3 regions of the Exiguobacterium sp. s78 genome follow, and region 3 is predicted to be linked to each of the others. Evidence: a T-box and tRNA genes for the amino acid it is inferred to sense, from the RefSeq annotation. Region 3 holds a T-box; the other regions hold tRNA genes.
The links. The T-box of region 3 lies ahead of KNQ18_RS03285 (valine--tRNA ligase). A T-box ahead of a tRNA ligase gene usually reads a tRNA of that ligase, here a tRNA-Val.
Positions count from the first base shown of each region.

Region 1: it encodes a tRNA-Val, which carries the amino acid that the T-box ahead of KNQ18_RS03285 (valine--tRNA ligase) is inferred to sense. The anticodon was not compared.
Region 2: it encodes a tRNA-Val, which carries the amino acid that the T-box ahead of KNQ18_RS03285 (valine--tRNA ligase) is inferred to sense. The anticodon was not compared.

Region 1 covers NZ_JACSNB010000004.1:82,505-88,067, forward strand. The annotation lists gene KNQ18_RS14845 (efflux RND transporter permease subunit) at 1-2,337, opposite strand, end outside; tRNA gene KNQ18_RS14850 (tRNA-Val) at 2,524-2,596, shown strand; gene KNQ18_RS14855 (PTS sugar transporter subunit IIC) at 2,692-3,714, opposite strand; gene KNQ18_RS14860 (metallophosphoesterase family protein) at 4,075-4,809, shown strand; gene KNQ18_RS14865 (hypothetical protein) at 4,845-5,123, opposite strand; gene KNQ18_RS14870 (sterol desaturase family protein) at 5,251-5,563, shown strand, end outside.
Region 2 covers NZ_JACSNB010000004.1:70,687-76,249, forward strand. The annotation lists gene nagE (N-acetylglucosamine-specific PTS transporter subunit IIBC) at 1-37, shown strand, start outside; gene KNQ18_RS14775 (EamA family transporter) at 59-961, opposite strand; gene KNQ18_RS14780 (YkyA family protein) at 1,062-1,703, opposite strand; gene KNQ18_RS14785 (polysaccharide deacetylase family protein) at 1,719-2,564, opposite strand; gene yhfH (protein YhfH) at 2,758-2,904, opposite strand; gene KNQ18_RS14795 (nitroreductase family protein) at 3,089-3,715, shown strand; tRNA gene KNQ18_RS14800 (tRNA-Val) at 3,856-3,928, shown strand; gene KNQ18_RS14805 (YdhK family protein) at 3,975-4,526, opposite strand; gene KNQ18_RS14810 (sensor histidine kinase) at 4,674-5,563, shown strand, end outside.
Region 3 covers NZ_JACSNB010000001.1:668,081-673,643, reverse strand. The annotation lists gene KNQ18_RS03290 (bifunctional folylpolyglutamate synthase/dihydrofolate synthase) at 1-197, opposite strand, end outside; gene KNQ18_RS03285 (valine--tRNA ligase) at 252-2,888, opposite strand; T-box leader at 2,939-3,168, opposite strand; gene hemL (glutamate-1-semialdehyde 2,1-aminomutase) at 3,223-4,533, opposite strand; gene hemB (porphobilinogen synthase) at 4,530-5,519, opposite strand; gene KNQ18_RS03270 (uroporphyrinogen-III synthase) at 5,516-5,563, opposite strand, start outside.

The DNA.
Region 1 (5,563 bases), on a different contig from region 3:
TTGTACGTCTTGATCCTTATTGTCGAGATTGAGCGTTCCGACCGTAACTGGCTTCGTTTGATCGTTAACGGTACCGAGAATCTGGAAACCAGATAGTCCGCGATCACTTGCTTTCTCAGGATCGATTTCTACGAGATACTGCTTTTGTTTTTCGCTGAAGTTGTTCGTGATATATTTCAAATCATTATTTTTCGACATGTTATCCTCGACGAGTTTTGCCGCCTCTTGAAGGGCTTCGAGGTCGTTCGAGAACAAGTCGACATCGACGTTGTTATTCGACGGAGGACCACCTGTTGATAGTTCAGCCACACTGATTTTGACATCGACGTTTTCATCTTGAGCGATGTCTTCCATCTGTGTTTCAAGTGACTTGATCGTTTTCTCGACGTTTACACCGTCTTTTAGATTCAAGAAGTAACTTGCTTTATTATCGAGACGTAAGCCTGTCGTGAAGTCACGCGCTCCGACAGAAGTCGTCACGTCAGCAATGGCTTTTTCTTTATCAAACATTTTTTCCATCTCAAACGAGACGTCACTTGTTTTTTCAAGTGATGTGGCAGCCGGAAGTTCAAGCGATGCCGTCAAGGTCTTCGATGCTTCGTTCGGAATGAACGTAAAGCCGAGACGCGGTACGATCGCAAGGGAACCACCGAGAAGGATGAACGATACGACCAAGATGATCGCCTTGTGCGAGAGTGATTTTTCAATCAGCTTGCCATACCAACGTTGGAGAGCGCCTTCTTTTTCTTCCGCTGGTACCTTCTTGAATGCAAACTTCGCGAGAATCGGTACGATCGTGATCGCAACGAGTAGTGAAGCAAGTAATGAGAAAATAATCGTCAAAGCGAACGGTAAGAAGAACTTACCAGTAATACCACCGACAAATCCAATCGGTAGGAAGACGACGACGGTCGTCAGCGTAGATGACGTGATTGCTTTTAGAATCTCTTTTGTCGATTGTTCGATGATCTCATCCGTCATACCGGATTCGGATTTTCGGACGCGCCGGAAGATGTTCTCGATGACAACGATACTATCATCGACAACACGACCGACTGCAACAGCCATCCCACCAAGTGTCATGATGTTCAGGGAGATATTTTGCCAGTTCAAGAAGATAGCGGCGATGAGTAATGATAATGGAATCGAGACGATGGCGATGATCGTCGCGCGGATATTCCGCAAGAATAACAGAACAGCGAGTGATGCGAAGAGGGCACCAAGTAATCCTTCTTTGACGAGTGTCGCAACGGACTCCTCGATATCCTTCGCTGAATCAATCCCAATCGTATAGTCGACTTGGTCGTCATATTTATTGAGAATCTTCGTGACTTCATCTGCGATTTCGACTGTATTGGCATCTTGTTTTTTCGTGATTGCCATCGATAAGGAATCTTTTAAATCGTAACGCGTTTTTTCACTTTGTTGTGAGACGGCTTCGATTTTTGCGATATCCTCTAGGCGAATCGGTTCTGCAGGTTCAGACGCCTGATCTGCAGCTGCTCCACCTGTTGTACTTGGTGGACCTTGCGTTGCACCTTGTGGTGGACCGCCAGCAGATGAACCACCTGTTTGACCGTTACTTGATGAACTAGTCGCACCTGCAGCAGGTGTCAATTGTAGATTTTTTAGTTTATCTAGATTTTCTAGTTTTTCCTCAACGCGAATCGGAATTTTCGAATCGTTTTCTGATAGCTGACCAGATGGGAACGAGACATACTTTCCATTGATTTGTTCCTTGATGCTCGAGAGCGAGAGACCCGCTTCCGTCGCTTTCTCCTTATCGACGGTGATTTGAACGAGATCATCCTTATAGCCACCAACCGAAACGCTGTTGATTCCTGGAATCTTATTAAGTTCAGGTTCGATATCTTCCTTTAGGATTTTTTCGATGTCTTTACCATCCTTACTAAAGAAAGAGATGTTATAGATCGGGAATGAACCAAATGACAAACGATTCAATTTCGTCGTTGCTTCCTCCGGTAGATTCGCATCTTGGATTGCAGCATCGATTTGTTGTTCGACCTTATCCATATCGGTATCGAACGGGAATTCGATGTTTAAGATACCGATACTTTCATAAGAAGAACTGGTTAGCTTGGTAGCCCCTTCAATTCCTTTAAGGGAAGTTTCAAGCTTTGAGACGACTTGTTTATCGACATCGTCAGGAGATGCACCAGGGTAAACCGCTTCGATTGAAATCTGAGGAAACTCGATTTCTGGGAACTGATCGACTTTTAATTGTGAGAAGGAATACACGCCTCCTAAAATCAATAGGATTGCAATGATGAAGACAGCAACCGAGTTCTTCAAACTAAATCGGGTTAAAAAGTTCATATGAACGCTCCTTTCTTTTATATGTGCTTATTTACATAGTAGAGGACACTCATAGAACCCGCAACTTTAAAACTGTTTTTATTTAAAAAGATCTTTTTGAAAAAAGATAAATTTTTTTTATGAAAAAGGCTTTACACTTTTCGATATGCTGCTATAATAAAAACATACCCAGTAACAACACAGCATGATTCTGTAGCTCAGCTGGGAGAGCGCTACCTTGACAGGGTAGAGGTCGCTGGTTCGAGCCCAGTCAGAATCATACCGAAATCGTTCCTTTTCGAAGGAGCGATTTTTTTGCGTTAAAAAACTATTCCCGAAATCAATCAGGAATAGTTGGAAGGGAGGTAAATTGTTTTATTGAATTTCGAGATGAAGATCGCCGCGCTTCGTCCACCCTGCGACGGTCGTCAATCGATAGAAGACGAGCGTCAAGACGCCAGGTAGAACGACACCAGTCAAGAAGAAGACGAGGAACGCCTGAGGACCTTGGTTGACGAAGATATTGAGTGGGGCAATCATCGAATTTAATCCAAGTCCTGCGAGTTCGTACGGTACTTTCAAAGAGAGTAGAAGCGTCGCGACAGGAGCTGAAATCATCGCTGCGAGAAACGGTGCAACGACAAGACGTGGATTTTTAACGATATTCGGGAATTGTACTTTAGGTGTTACAAAGAATGAAGCAATCAAACCACCTGGATCCGTCTGACGGTATGCCATCAACGTAAAGCCGACGAATTGAGCGGAACAGCCAATCAGTGCAGCGGCACTTGCTACAGGATCAAGTTGCAAAGCGATAGCCAGTGCAGCGGACGAAGCAGGAGACATCAATAAGACACTAAAGATGAGTGCAATGACAAGAGATGTAGCAATAGGAGAAGACTCGACTGAAGCCGTGATCATGGCACTGAATTTTGTAAGGAGTGGTGTCGTGACGGCAGCAGCACCGATTCCAGTCACGCCACCAGCAAGGACAGCACTCATCGGGATCACCATCATGTCAAATTTCGTTTTTCCAGTCATGCGTTTTCCGACGTATACAGCGACAGCAGCTGCGAGTAACGCACTGATTGGCTGACCGGGTACAAGAACGAGTCCAGAAGCAGTCGATTGAAGAGCGGCACCACCAATCGTCGCTGCGATCATCGCGCTGAACAGGACAAGTGTGTTTCCTCCGAGCTGAAAGGCAATACCGGCACCAAGCGCAGGGGCGAGTAGTACTTTTGCGACACCACCAATCGTCAGTAGCATTTGGATATGTAGAAGATTTCCGAGCGTCTCAATCAGGAGTCCGACACCGAGTGTTACAAGAACGGCATTTGCCATTCCAGCTGATACTTTTACCATTCGATCCATCGCATATTCTTTCAACGTTGTCATCCTCTCTATCTATCTCTATTTTTTGCCATGAAAAAAGCCTATCCGTTTTTGGGATAGGCGCCACTCATTCTGTGCGGGCGCCTCATTCGATGCATCGAAAGAAGGGCCCAAAAATCATTTCCGTTTCATCATCGGAAAAGTTTTCAGTCCCTCATGCATAGAATAATCAGTCGGCCGGCTTGGTTAAATGGCTGTTGCGTCGGAATCATTCGATCGTGCCCCTCTCTGTGAATTTTTCTAAGCCTAACACGCTCTTGATTAATAATCAATATTTTCTGACAATTTATTTTTTCCTGAAATCTGACAGGAATTCACGGTATCATCGGGAAATCCTAATGTACCAACAATGGAGGCGTTTACATGAAAGTGATGCTTTTTACAGATATTCATGGCAATGCATCAGCATTACGTGCGGTATTGTCCTATCTTGATCAACAATCAGATATCGATGCCGTCTATTGTCTCGGTGATCTTGTCGGCATTGGACCAGAGCATAATGAAGTCATTGATCTATTGAAGCAACGACCTGATATTCAAACGATTTCTGGGAATCATGATGAATGTGTCCTTGCTTTAATCCATGGGGAGACATATCCCGATAGTTACCGCCATGCGAAAGAGCACCATCAATGGATCGCGGATACGTTGACGCAAGAAAATCAAAAGTATTTGGAACGTTTACCGCGTGTCTTAAATATCATGCATCAGGAACAAACGATGCACCTGACGCACTATGCTTATGCCGACCAGACGAAGAAGGTTGGTGAAGAGCCGTTAAAGCAAGCGGTGGATGGAACGAAAGAAAACTTATCCGTCCTGTTTGCTGGAAGTGAGGCGCGGATCATTGGTTTCGGTCACCATCATCCAGCGCAACAAGTCGAGACAGGACAAACACTCTTTATTAATCCAGGTGCACTTGGATGTCAGGAGACAGCCATCGCCCCAGTAGCAATCATTGATTGGGAGAAGGATCAAGTCCGTTCAGAAATCCTGAAGCTTTCATATGATGATCGACCATTTTTAGACGTCCTCAATACGACGGAGATGCCGGAACGTGAGTTGATGCGCCGTCTCTTCTTCGGTAGTAGGACATGAAAAAACCTTCATGAGTAGTTCATGAAGGAAGTCGATTAAGCAGATAGCTTCGTCGTAATTGAGATGAGGCACACGACAATCAGTAACACGATACCGATGTTTCGTTTCAATGGATGGCGTGACCAGTAAAAGAATAGCGCAAGGACAGGGGCCACAAAAAAGGCAACGATGAGACTGATTAATGTCGCAAGAAATAATACAAACATCCAAAGCTTGCTAGTTGTCCGATATACCTGCCACATGTCGTAGAGCGACATGAGTGTATAGGCGAGTAACACGAAGATGATTCCGGTCGATAAACTCAAAGCGATCATCACTCCATTCCCTATTTAGTATAAGGGAAAGAGTGAGAATGATTACACGACTTGAAGTAAAAAAACATGACGAATCGATGAACGTACGATTAGACGCTGTAACGAAAAAAGAAAGGAGAGGGCATCTATGTCAGACATCTATCGCCGTTTTTTTCTATTTCCGGATATTTTGATCATGCTCGTACTACTGATTGGAATAAGTAGTTATGTCCTTGCTCAGCCGTTTCATTGGTCGATTTTACTGTTCTTTTGTCTTGGACTGATCGTCTTTAGTTTCAGTGAATACCTGACGCATCGTTTTTTGTTCCATTTACCACCACCTAAAAATGCGCTTGGACGAAAATTGTTGAAACGACTCCATTACGATCATCATGCGCATCCAAATGAACTGCATCTGTTGTTTTTACCTGTCTGGTATTCCTTGCCGAATCTTGGTTTCT
Region 2 (5,563 bases), on a different contig from region 3:
CGAGTTCGTTGCGGATGCGATGAAACGACAGAAGTAAAGAAAACGACCTTTCCTGAGCTCAGGAAAGGTCGTTTTGCTGTACGTTCGCAACAGCTGCTGTTTTGCTTGAGCGATAGATTGGATAAAAGATTCCGATCAAGATGATGACGATCCCGATCCATTGGGAACTCATCAGATGTTCTCCTAAAATTAAGACAGAACAGATGACTGCTGTCGGTAGTTCAGCCGCTCCAAGTAAAGAAACGCTTGCTGGGGAAAGATGAGGTGCGCCAGCAGCAAATAAGAGTGGTGGTAAAATCAACGCGAACAGACCGAGCGGAATCGCGTATAACAGAAGTCCATTTTCGAAGTTCGCAGAGGACAAGAATGTCGTCGGTGGATACATGGTCATGACGAAAGCAAGACCACCTGTCATCATATAAAAACTTTTCTTGATGACGGGTAAATGATTGGCGATGCGTCCACTAGCGAGTAAGAAAATTGAGAAGCTGACAGCTGCTCCAAGACCGAATAATGTTCCACGTAAATCGAGTGGACTCGAGTAAGCGGCACTCGCAAGAATGGCTCCGCCAATCAGTAGAATCGCGGACAGGAAATGCGCGCGAGTAGGTAAACGTCTGAATGCGAGCGCATCGATGACGACACCGATCCAAGTAAATTGGAATAAGAGAATGATCGCAACGGATGCGGATACAGTCTGAAGACTTTGATAGTACAGATAACCGGTTGTACCACTTGAGATACCGATCAGCATGAGCAGACCAGCTGTCTTGAGATCGAGACGAAGATTTTTCGTAAATAAGGCAAGTCCGAAAATCATGAGCCAGCCGAAGAAAAATTGACTACCTGAAACGGCTGCTGAGTTAAATCCAGCGGCATAAGCGAGTTTGACGATCGTTGAGAGGACACCATAACTGATAGCGCCAATCAGAACGAATAAGGTTGCTTTTGAACGATGCATGAATAAATTCCCTCCATTTTTAATAAAAACCACACAAAAAAGGTTGCAACAGGGCCTTGTCCAGGTTTTTTGGACAGGGTTTGGTTGCAACCTGTGTGATTTATTGAGTTGATGTGTCGAGCAAACGATACAGCTGGGTTTTCGTTTGATTATACTGAACGGTCAGCGCATTCCACTTCTTTAATGACGCGGTAGCTTTCCGTGTTAAACGATTTAAATCCGCTGTTGACTCATCAATCTTAACGAAATCCGGTTTTTTCGTCAAGCGTGAAAGCACTTTCTTTTCAGCGTCCATCGCTTGTCGATACGTTTTCGAGAACGTTTGAAATGTCTGCTGGCGTTCCTTGATGATTGTCACTAAGGCAGTTCCTTCTGTTTTTGCTTTACCATCAAGTTGGTTGACAGCATCCTTCAATTCTTCAAGATCGAGTGCAGCGTACGTTTCCTTACGTAACGTTTCTTCTTGTTTCAATAAAGCAAGCCGTTCGTCATTTAAGGCTTCTAATTCCTCTCGTTCATTTTGAGAGCGTTTGATTTCTTCAGCACCTGCATCAAGAACGGCTTGGTACGTATTAACTGAAATTTCATCCTTACGAGCACGTTGATCAGCTAGCGTGAATGCCTTCTCTTCACCTTTCACTTGTTGCTCTAGCTGTTCATGAAGAGAGGCTGGTGAATCGTTGGAACAGGCAGCGAGTCCAAAGCTCGACAGGAACAGTACTGCTACGAATGTTTTTTTCATCTGGATAGTAACTCCTTATAAATTCGAGTGTTGCGCGAAGTTGTACGGAATATGGAAATCTTCATCATAAATCGCGAATTGATAGCCTTTTTTCTGAAGTCCGGCAACAATGGCTGGAAGTGCCTTGATGGCTTGTGGTTGTTCATGTAAGAGTATGATTTCAAACGGACGCTCTGCTCGCCGAATGACCGTATTCGCTACTTCTTTTGCACTATCTTTGTAATACCAGTCCATTGAATCGATTGACCAGTCCCACACACGGAAGTCTGCTGAATGAATGGCAGATGCAATTTTTTTCGTGATGCCGGGATCAGAGCCATAAGGTGGTCGTGTCAAATGTGGTGTTAGCTTCGTCAACTCATGGATTTTCTTCTGAACACTTTGCATCTCTGAGACATACTTTCCTTTTTCGTACAATGTATCGTAATCGTGTGTTTCCCCGTGTAATCCGATATAGTGTCCAGCTTTAGCAGCAGCTTTGACTTCTTGCGGAAAAGCATCTACTTGTGATCCGAGATAAAAGAAGGTGGCACGAGTCTGAAGTTGATCCAATGTTCGAAGTAAGTCCGGTGTTAATGCGGATGGACCATCCTCGAATGTTAAATAAGCGACTTTTTTCGTCACACCATTCCATTTTTCCACGCGTGCTTTTTCCATATTGACGACAGGTACTTCAGTAATGGATTTACCTGTCGTAATGGATTGCTGTTCAGGAGTAAAAACGTATCGATAAGCGACATATCCCCCAACTCCGAGAAAAACAAGTGTGAGAAGTAAGAAAAATCGAGGGAAAAACTTTCTTTTTTTTGTACGCGGTCGTGGACCGAGTTCGCTAGCGTGGCTTGAGGTAAATGGATCCATCGTTGTCTGTCGCTCCTTTTGTCAAAAAATATCATATACAGATAATGTAACATTCTGACTGTTTCTTTTGTAACAAACAGATGACAAAAAGATGACGGAAAATCAATTTTTCTAAAAAATATCGATTTATTTAGAAAGAGTTTAAAAGAAATAAAAAAAACAACCACTAAGTAAGTGATTGTTTCATGTGTTATTAGTGTTCTGTTACAGCACACTCATCGCATTCCGTTTGATAGGATTCACATTGTTCATCCATCTCTTTTCCGCAATGGGCACACGTCTTGACGGGAAGCTCACGATAGAATGCAGCAGATGCTTCTTGGTAAAGGGGTTGTTCCATGTGTTTTTCCTCCTTCAAAGTAAACGCAATGATCTTTTTCTTGATTTTATTGTATTAGTACAGAAATTGAATGTCAACTATTGTTTTATAACAGTTAATTCATTTGAAGTACTGATAGAGGACAATGAAAAAGAGACATGCTACGATATCTAAGTAATCTGATAATGATAAGGGGGATTTACACATGACACAGGCAACACTTGATACAATGCGTGTCTTAACAGAAAGACGTTCCGTTCGTCATTACGACGAAACGTTCAAGCTTTCAAAACAGGAAGTAGAAGAACTATTAGAATGGACGACAGCCGCGCCGAGTGCTTGGAATTTGCAACACTGGCATTTCACGGTCTTTCATTCGGAAGAAGCGAAGCAGCAGCTTGCACCGATCGCATACAATCAGCCGGCTATCACTTCGGCTTCAGCAGTCATTGCGATCTTAGGTGATGTTCAAGCTAATCGAAACTACAATCCGGTGTACGGGCCAGCAGTGGAAGCAGGTGGCATGACAGAGGATCTGTTTGATTCGATCAAGGCACAGGTAGAAGGCGCTTATCAAAGTGAGGCGTATGGACGCGACGCGGCTATGTCGAATGCGAGCCTTGCTGCGATGCAATTGATGCTTGCGGCAGAAGCGCGTGGATTATCAACACTCGCAATGGGTGGATTTGATCATCAACGTTTTGCGGAAACGTTCATCACCGAGTCACGGTATGTACCGGTCATGCTAATTGCTGTCGGAAAAGCGGTTGAAGATGCGAAAAAACGTCCGGCACTACGTTTACCGATTGATCGAGTATCAACCTTCCTGTAAGTCATTCAAAATGGGGGAAGCGGGGTTGATTCCCCCATTTTAAATTTTTTTATTTTTTTTTCGGAAAAAGACTTGTCAGCCTTTTAGTTTCTTGATATATTAATACATGTCCTAGCAAGTACATAACGTACTGCAAACATGATTCTGTAGCTCAGCTGGGAGAGCGCTACCTTGACAGGGTAGAGGTCGCTGGTTCGAGCCCAGTCAGAATCATACCGAAAGCCCGCTTTTCCTTTATAGGAAAAGCGGGCTTTTTTTATTATTTCTTTATCTCATCCTCTGTGACCCATTTATGGTTTTTCACCATCTCTCCACCGTCCGTCGGTTCATAGTTCACCATGTAGACCGTCGTTTCCTTTACTTCATCAATCGTCGCTTTTGCTCCATCCATACCTTTCATATGATCCGCTTTGACAGTCGTTTCATCACCAACTTGCAGTGGTTTAGTTGGAACGGGATCGAGTTCTTCCTGAATGACCCATTTATGATTTTTCACCATCTTTCCACCAGTAGTCGGTTTGTAACTGATCGCATAGACGACGGTATCGTAAGCTCCCGCAATCGTTGCTTTAGCTCCGTCCATACCGTCCATATGATCCGTCGTCAACGTGACGTTGCTTCCTTTCGGATAAGTCGGATCACTGGCTTCCTTTAAACCGGATGGTAGCTTTCCGTCGCTCGAATGCATCATATCTCCATGAGACATATCGTGTGAGTCACTATTACTTCCATCGTTATTGGCGGATCCACATGCACCGAGCCAAAGCGTAGAACTAAGAGCAAGTGCGGTTAATGTCAATGATTTTTTCATATAAAACCCTCCTGAAGTCACTAGTCTTCTTTACTATACCCAGCGTATATGCAAATCGTGTGCAGATGAGGTGACAGTTTCGTTTGCCTGCGTCGATCGCGTTTTTTTTAGCTATACTAAAAGTGGAGAGAAAAAGGAGGAATCGTCATGCGTCGTATTTCATACTCAGTCGGAGGAATCGTGCTTGCGGCATTTTTAATTTGTGGCAGTGTGTTGTTTGGGACATTGTATTATCAGTTGTCTCAAACACGAACGCAGGAAGTAGTAGACGGTTTACTGAACCGAGGAAATACACACCGTGATGTCCTTGTCGATTCCTATGACCAAACGACGATGCGCCATGTCAGCATGATGGAAGCAGATTCATCGTTTACTGTGGTGATCACTGATGCAGATGGAAAACAACTCGAAGCGTCACGACCTTTGTCGAATGAGATGAAGAGCATGTTAGAGCATACGGATTTTGATTACCGTCAACAAGGAAAAATCGTGACGATGCGTGACTTTTTAATGACGGACAGTCCCATCACCATTGACGGGGAACATCGTGGTCATGTCTTCATGTTCGCTTCTAAAGAAATCGTAGATCACGTACTTGATCCGTTGAAACAGCAGTTTCTCCAAGTGGGTCTGCTAGCGCTTTTATTAGCAGGTGCGGCAAGTATTTGGACGACCCGACTCATTTCTCGTCCGTTGATTCAGATGGAAAAAGCGACAGCGCGTCTATTGGATGGGGAAGGTGGAGAGTTGCCGATTGATCGAAAAGATGAACTGGGACAATTGGCGCGTTCGATTCAGCAATTAAAACAAGATCTCGATTTTTTGAATCGGGAACGATCCGAATTTTTAGCAACCGTATCTCATGAACTACGAACACCATTGACATATATAAAGGGATACGCGGATATTCTCGAACGCCAAACGTTGACGCCGGATGAGCAACAACGCTACATTACGATCATTCGAGAAGAAAGTCAGCAAATGAATGAATGGATTGAGCAATTGTTTTGGTTAGCACGAATTGACGCCAATGCTTT
Region 3 (5,563 bases):
CCTTCCGCTATCCCCATCTCACGTAAGAACGCAACCGTCGATCCTTTTCCGTTCGTGCCAGCGACATGAATCGTCGGAATCGCGTCCGGGTCAATCTGTAATCCCAGTAACATCGCCTGCATCCGTTCAAGACCCGGTTTGACACCGAATGCTAGTAAGCTCGATAACCAATCCAATACATCTTCTCGCGTCCTCATGCTGTTCGCTCCTTTAAAAAAAGTGGCTCAAGGAGACTTGAGCCACTGCTGTAATTAGTGTGAGAGTTCGTTGATACGTGCTTCGACAGCTTGACGTTTTTCCGTATAATCAAGTGCCTTCGCTTTTTCTTCATCAATGACATGTGCTGGTGCTTTGCCGACGAAGCCAGGGTTGTTGAGTTTTTTCTCGACCCGTTCGACTTCTTTCGTATACTTGACGAGTTCTTTATTCAAGCGCGCGATTTCTTCCTCGATGTTGATCAAGTCCGCGAGTGGGATGAACAATTCTGCTCCCGTTACAATCGCACTCATTGCTTTTTCTGGCGCCGGCATCTGTTCTTCAATCCGGAGTTCAGACGCGTTCGTGAACTTTTGCAAGTACGAGCTGTTTGACGACAAGTCGTCTTGAACACGTGCGTCATTCGTCGAGATGAACAGTTGGATCTGTTTCGACATCGGTGCGTTCACTTCCGCGCGGATGTTACGAACCGAACGGATGACGTTCTGAACTGCTTCGAATGCTGGAACAGCTTCCGGGAAGTCGAGTGATGCCTCGCGTGTTGGCCATGCAGCACGTGTGATCGTCTCACCTTCATGCGGTAAGTGTTGCCAGATTTCTTCCGTGATGAACGGCATGAATGGATGCATCAGACGCATGATCCGGTCGAGCGTATAGGCAAGAACCGAACGCGTCGTCTGCTTCGCTGCTTCATCTTCCCCGTTGAGCGGTAATTTCGCCATCTCGATGTACCAGTTACAGAAGTCTTCCCAGATGAAGTGATAGAGAATACGTCCCGCTTCACCAAACTCATATTTGTCCGACAGACGCGTCACATCGTCGATCGTCGTCTGTAAGCGTGTCAAGATCCATTTATCTGCGAGTGACTTCTCACCTGTCAAATCGATCTGATCAAACGTTAGACCATCCATGTTCATCAAGGCAAAACGGCTTGCGTTCCACAGTTTGTTCGAGAAGTTCCATGTTGCTTCGATCTTTTCCCAGTAGAAACGGAGATCGTTCCCTGGCGTCGATCCTGTCGTTAGGAACCAACGAAGTGAATCGGCACCATACTTCTCAATGACATCCATCGGGTCGATTCCGTTCCCGAGAGATTTCGACATCTTGCGTCCTTCCGAATCACGAATCAATCCGTGGATCAAGACGTCTTGGAATGGACGTTGTCCTGTAAATTCATACGATTGGAAGATCATCCGTGATACCCAGAAAGCGATGATGTCATAACCCGTAACGAGTGTCGATGTCGGGAAGTATTTTTGATAATCCGCTGCGTCCGTGTTCGGCCATCCCATCGTCGAGAACGGCCAAAGCGCTGAAGAGAACCACGTATCAAGAACATCGTTGTCTTGCTCCCAGTTCTCGATATCGGCTGGTGCTTCCTTGCCAACGTATACTTCGCCTGTTTCTTTATGGTACCAAGCCGGAATCCGGTGTCCCCACCAGAGTTGACGGCTGACACACCAGTCACGGATGTTTTCCATCCAGCGCACATACGTGTTCTCAAAGCGTTGTGGAACGAAGTTGACCTTGTCTGGTCCTTGTTGCTCCTCGAGTGCTTTTTGCGCGAGTGGTTCCATTTTGACGAACCATTGGAGTGAAAGATACGGCTCAACGATCGCGTCTGAACGCTCCGAGTGACCGACAGAGTGCAAGTGTGGTTCGATTTTGATTAGAACACCTTCTGCTTTTAAATCTTCAACGATTTGTTTCCGGCATTCGAAGCGATCCATACCTTCGTATTTCCCTGCGTTCTCGTTCATCGTTCCATCTTCATTCATGACGAGGACACGTGGTAACTCGTGACGGTTACCGACTTCGAAGTCGTTCGGGTCGTGCGCTGGTGTAATCTTAACGACACCTGTACCGAACTCCATGTCGACATAGTCATCGGCAACAATCGGAATCTCGCGACCAACGATTGGTAACGTGATTGTTTTTCCGACGAGGTGAGCATAACGCTCATCCTTCGGGTTCACGGCGATCGCTGTATCACCGAGCATCGTCTCAGGACGTGTCGTCGCTAGTTCAACGTGACCTGAACCGTCCGTTAGTGGATAGCTGAAGTGATAGAACGCACCTTCGATATCCTTGTAGATGACTTCGATATCCGAGATCGCTGTTTTCGTCGCTGGGTCCCAGTTAACGATGTATTCGCCGCGGTAGATCAAGCCTTTTTCGTAAAGTTTCACGAAGACTTCTTGAACCGCTTCCGACAATCCTTCGTCGAGCGTGAAGCGTTCACGCGAATAATCGAGTCCAAGACCAAGTTTTGCCCATTGTGCACGGATCGTTGACGCGTACTCTTCTTTCCATGCCCATGATTGCTCAAGGAATTTCTCACGACCCATTTCAAGACGTGATTGTCCTTCTGCCCGCAGTTTTTGTTCGACTTTTGCTTGCGTCGCGATACCGGCATGGTCCATTCCTGGTAGATAAAGGACGTCAAACCCTTGCATCCGCTTCATCCGTGTCAGCATGTCTTGTAACGTCGTGTCCCACGCGTGACCAAGGTGCAATTTACCTGTGACGTTCGGTGGTGGAATGACGATCGTGTACGGCTCTTTTTCTGGATCCTGATCGGCTTTGAAATAGTCACCTTTCACCCAAAAGTCGTACCATTTTTCTTCCGTTGCCTGCGGATCATACTTCGTTGGCATTGATAATTCCTGCATCCTGATCGCTCCCTTTTTGTCCATAATAAAAACGGCTTCTCTCGTCCTATGCTAAGGACGAAAGAAAGCCGTTGCTTTTTTCCGCGGTACCACCTTAGTTCATCCAAAATCGGATGCCCTCGAGCCACGTAACGTGTGGAGGACGGATATCGCTCGTAAGACTCACGATACCAGCTCGTGGGGTGACCTTCCTCCTGTTCGCCCGTCACATCTTTCAGCCAAGGATGTGTTCTCTACACCGGTACGAATACAGGACTACTCTTCCCGTCATCGCTGTTGCCATTTTCTTCTTTACTCATTTTAGCCGAGAGTTCAAGTAATCGTCAAGAACTGCTTAACGACCAAATTCAACTTGGAGTTCTTGGAACGTCAATTCGACGGCTTCGATCGTCCGTTCGATGTCTTCGTCCGTATGGGCGATCGACAGGAAGAGACCTTCGAATTGTGACGGTGGTAAGAAGACACCACGCGCCGCCATCTTTTGATAATACGAACGGAACATCTCAAGGTTCGATGTTTTCGCTTTTTCGAAGTTCGTGACACGTTCATTCGTAAAGAAGACACCAAACATCGCGCCTGCGCGGTTCGTCGTCAGCGGAATGTTATATTTCGCCGCAGCATTCAGGTAGCCTTCTGACAAACGGCTCGCTTTCCGGTCGAACTCTGCATAGTGTTCTGGTTTCAATTGTGTCAATGTCGCTAGACCCGCTGCCATCGCGAGTGGGTTCCCGGATAATGTACCCGCTTGATAGATTGGACCTTGTGGTGCGATCTGTTCCATAATGTCACGACGTCCGCCGTAAGCCCCGACTGGCATGCCGCCGCCGATGACTTTACCGAGACATGTGATGTCCGGTGTGACACCGAAATGTCCTTGCGCACAGTGGAATCCGACACGGAAACCGGTCATGACTTCGTCAAAGATCAATAAAGCGCCGTTTTCCGATGTGATCTCCCTTAAGCCTTCGAGGAAGCCTGGTTCTGGTGGCACGAAGCCCATGTTCCCAGCAGCCGGTTCGACGATGACACCAGCGATATCGTCGCCGTGTTTTTCGAACGCGATCCGGACAGCGTCCAAATCGTTATATGGAACCGTCAGCGTCATGCTCGCGATTTGCGCCGGAACGCCTGGTGAATCCGGTAGTCCGAGTGTCGCGACACCTGACCCTGCTTTGATCAAGAGCGAGTCGCCGTGACCATGGTAACAGCCTTCGAATTTGAGGATTTTCGTCCGACCTGTATAGCCGCGTGCGAGACGAAGGGCAGCCATCGTCGCTTCTGTCCCTGAGTTGACCATCCGGACGACTTCGACTGACGGCACCCGACTAATGACGACTTCCGCCATCGCTGATTCGATTTCCGTTGGTGTCCCGTAGCTCCAGCCACGTGTCGCTTGTTCTTGGATCGCTGACGTGACGATTGGATCGGCATGGCCGAGAATCATCGGTCCCCATGACAAGACGTAATCGATATACTCTTTTCCGTCGATATCATAGAGCTTCGATCCTTTCGCATGATCTGCGAAAATCGGTGTCATCCCGACCGATTTATAAGCACGAACCGGGCTGTTGACGCCACCCGGCATGAGCGGGAGCGCCCGCTCGAATGCTGCTTTTGATTTTGAGTTCTGGTTAATTAAGCTCATTTCGACCCCTCCAGGTAACGACAAATGTCTTTTGCGAAATAGGTGATGATTAAATCAGCGCCTGCTCGTTTAAAGCCAAGCATCGTCTCAAGGACGATTCGTTCTTCGTCGATCCAGCCGTTCAAGGCTGCTGCTTTCACCATGGCATACTCACCCGATACGTTATAGGCGACGATCGGTAAATCGATTCGTTCACGCACATCACGAATGATATCCATGAAAGCGAGCGCTGGTTTGACGATCATGAAGTCAGCTCCTTGATCGACGTCCGCTGTTGCTTCACGGAACGCTTCACGACGGTTCGCTGGATCCATTTGGTAGCCTTTCCGGTCGCCTTCTCCTGGTGCGGAGTTTGCCGCATCACGGAATGGACCATAATAAGCAGACGCATATTTAACGCCGTAGCTCATGACAGGAATATGGCTGAAGCCATTCTCGTCCAACCCTTGGCGAATCGCTGCGACGAATCCGTCCATCATTGATGATGGAGCGATGACGTCAGCACCCGCCCGTGCTTGCGAGATCGCTGTCTTGACGTGGAGCGGTAATGATGCATCATTATCAACCGTACCGTCGGCGACGATACCGCAGTGACCCGTTGACGTATATTCACATAAGCATGTGTCGGCAATGACCGTTAGCTGCGGTGCAACCTTCTTAACGAGACGTGTCGCTTCTTGAACGATCCCATGATCGTGAAACGCACCTGATCCTTGCTCGTCTTTTAAATGGTCGTGCGGAACACCGAATAAGATGACGGATTCGATTCCAAGTGCAACGACTTCTTCGATTTCAGCCGTCAAGTGATCGAGTGATAAGTTGAAGACGCCAGGCATCGAGCTGACTTCGCGTTTGATATCTTCGCCTTCAGCGACGAAGATCGGATAAATCAAATCTGATTTATGCAATTGATTCTCGCGGACGAGTGACCGGAGTGATGCGGTATGACGCAAACGACGGTGACGTGCGTATTCTAATGTGTTCATGCTGATTCCTCCTCAATGATACGATCAATCATGCCGTCTACCGT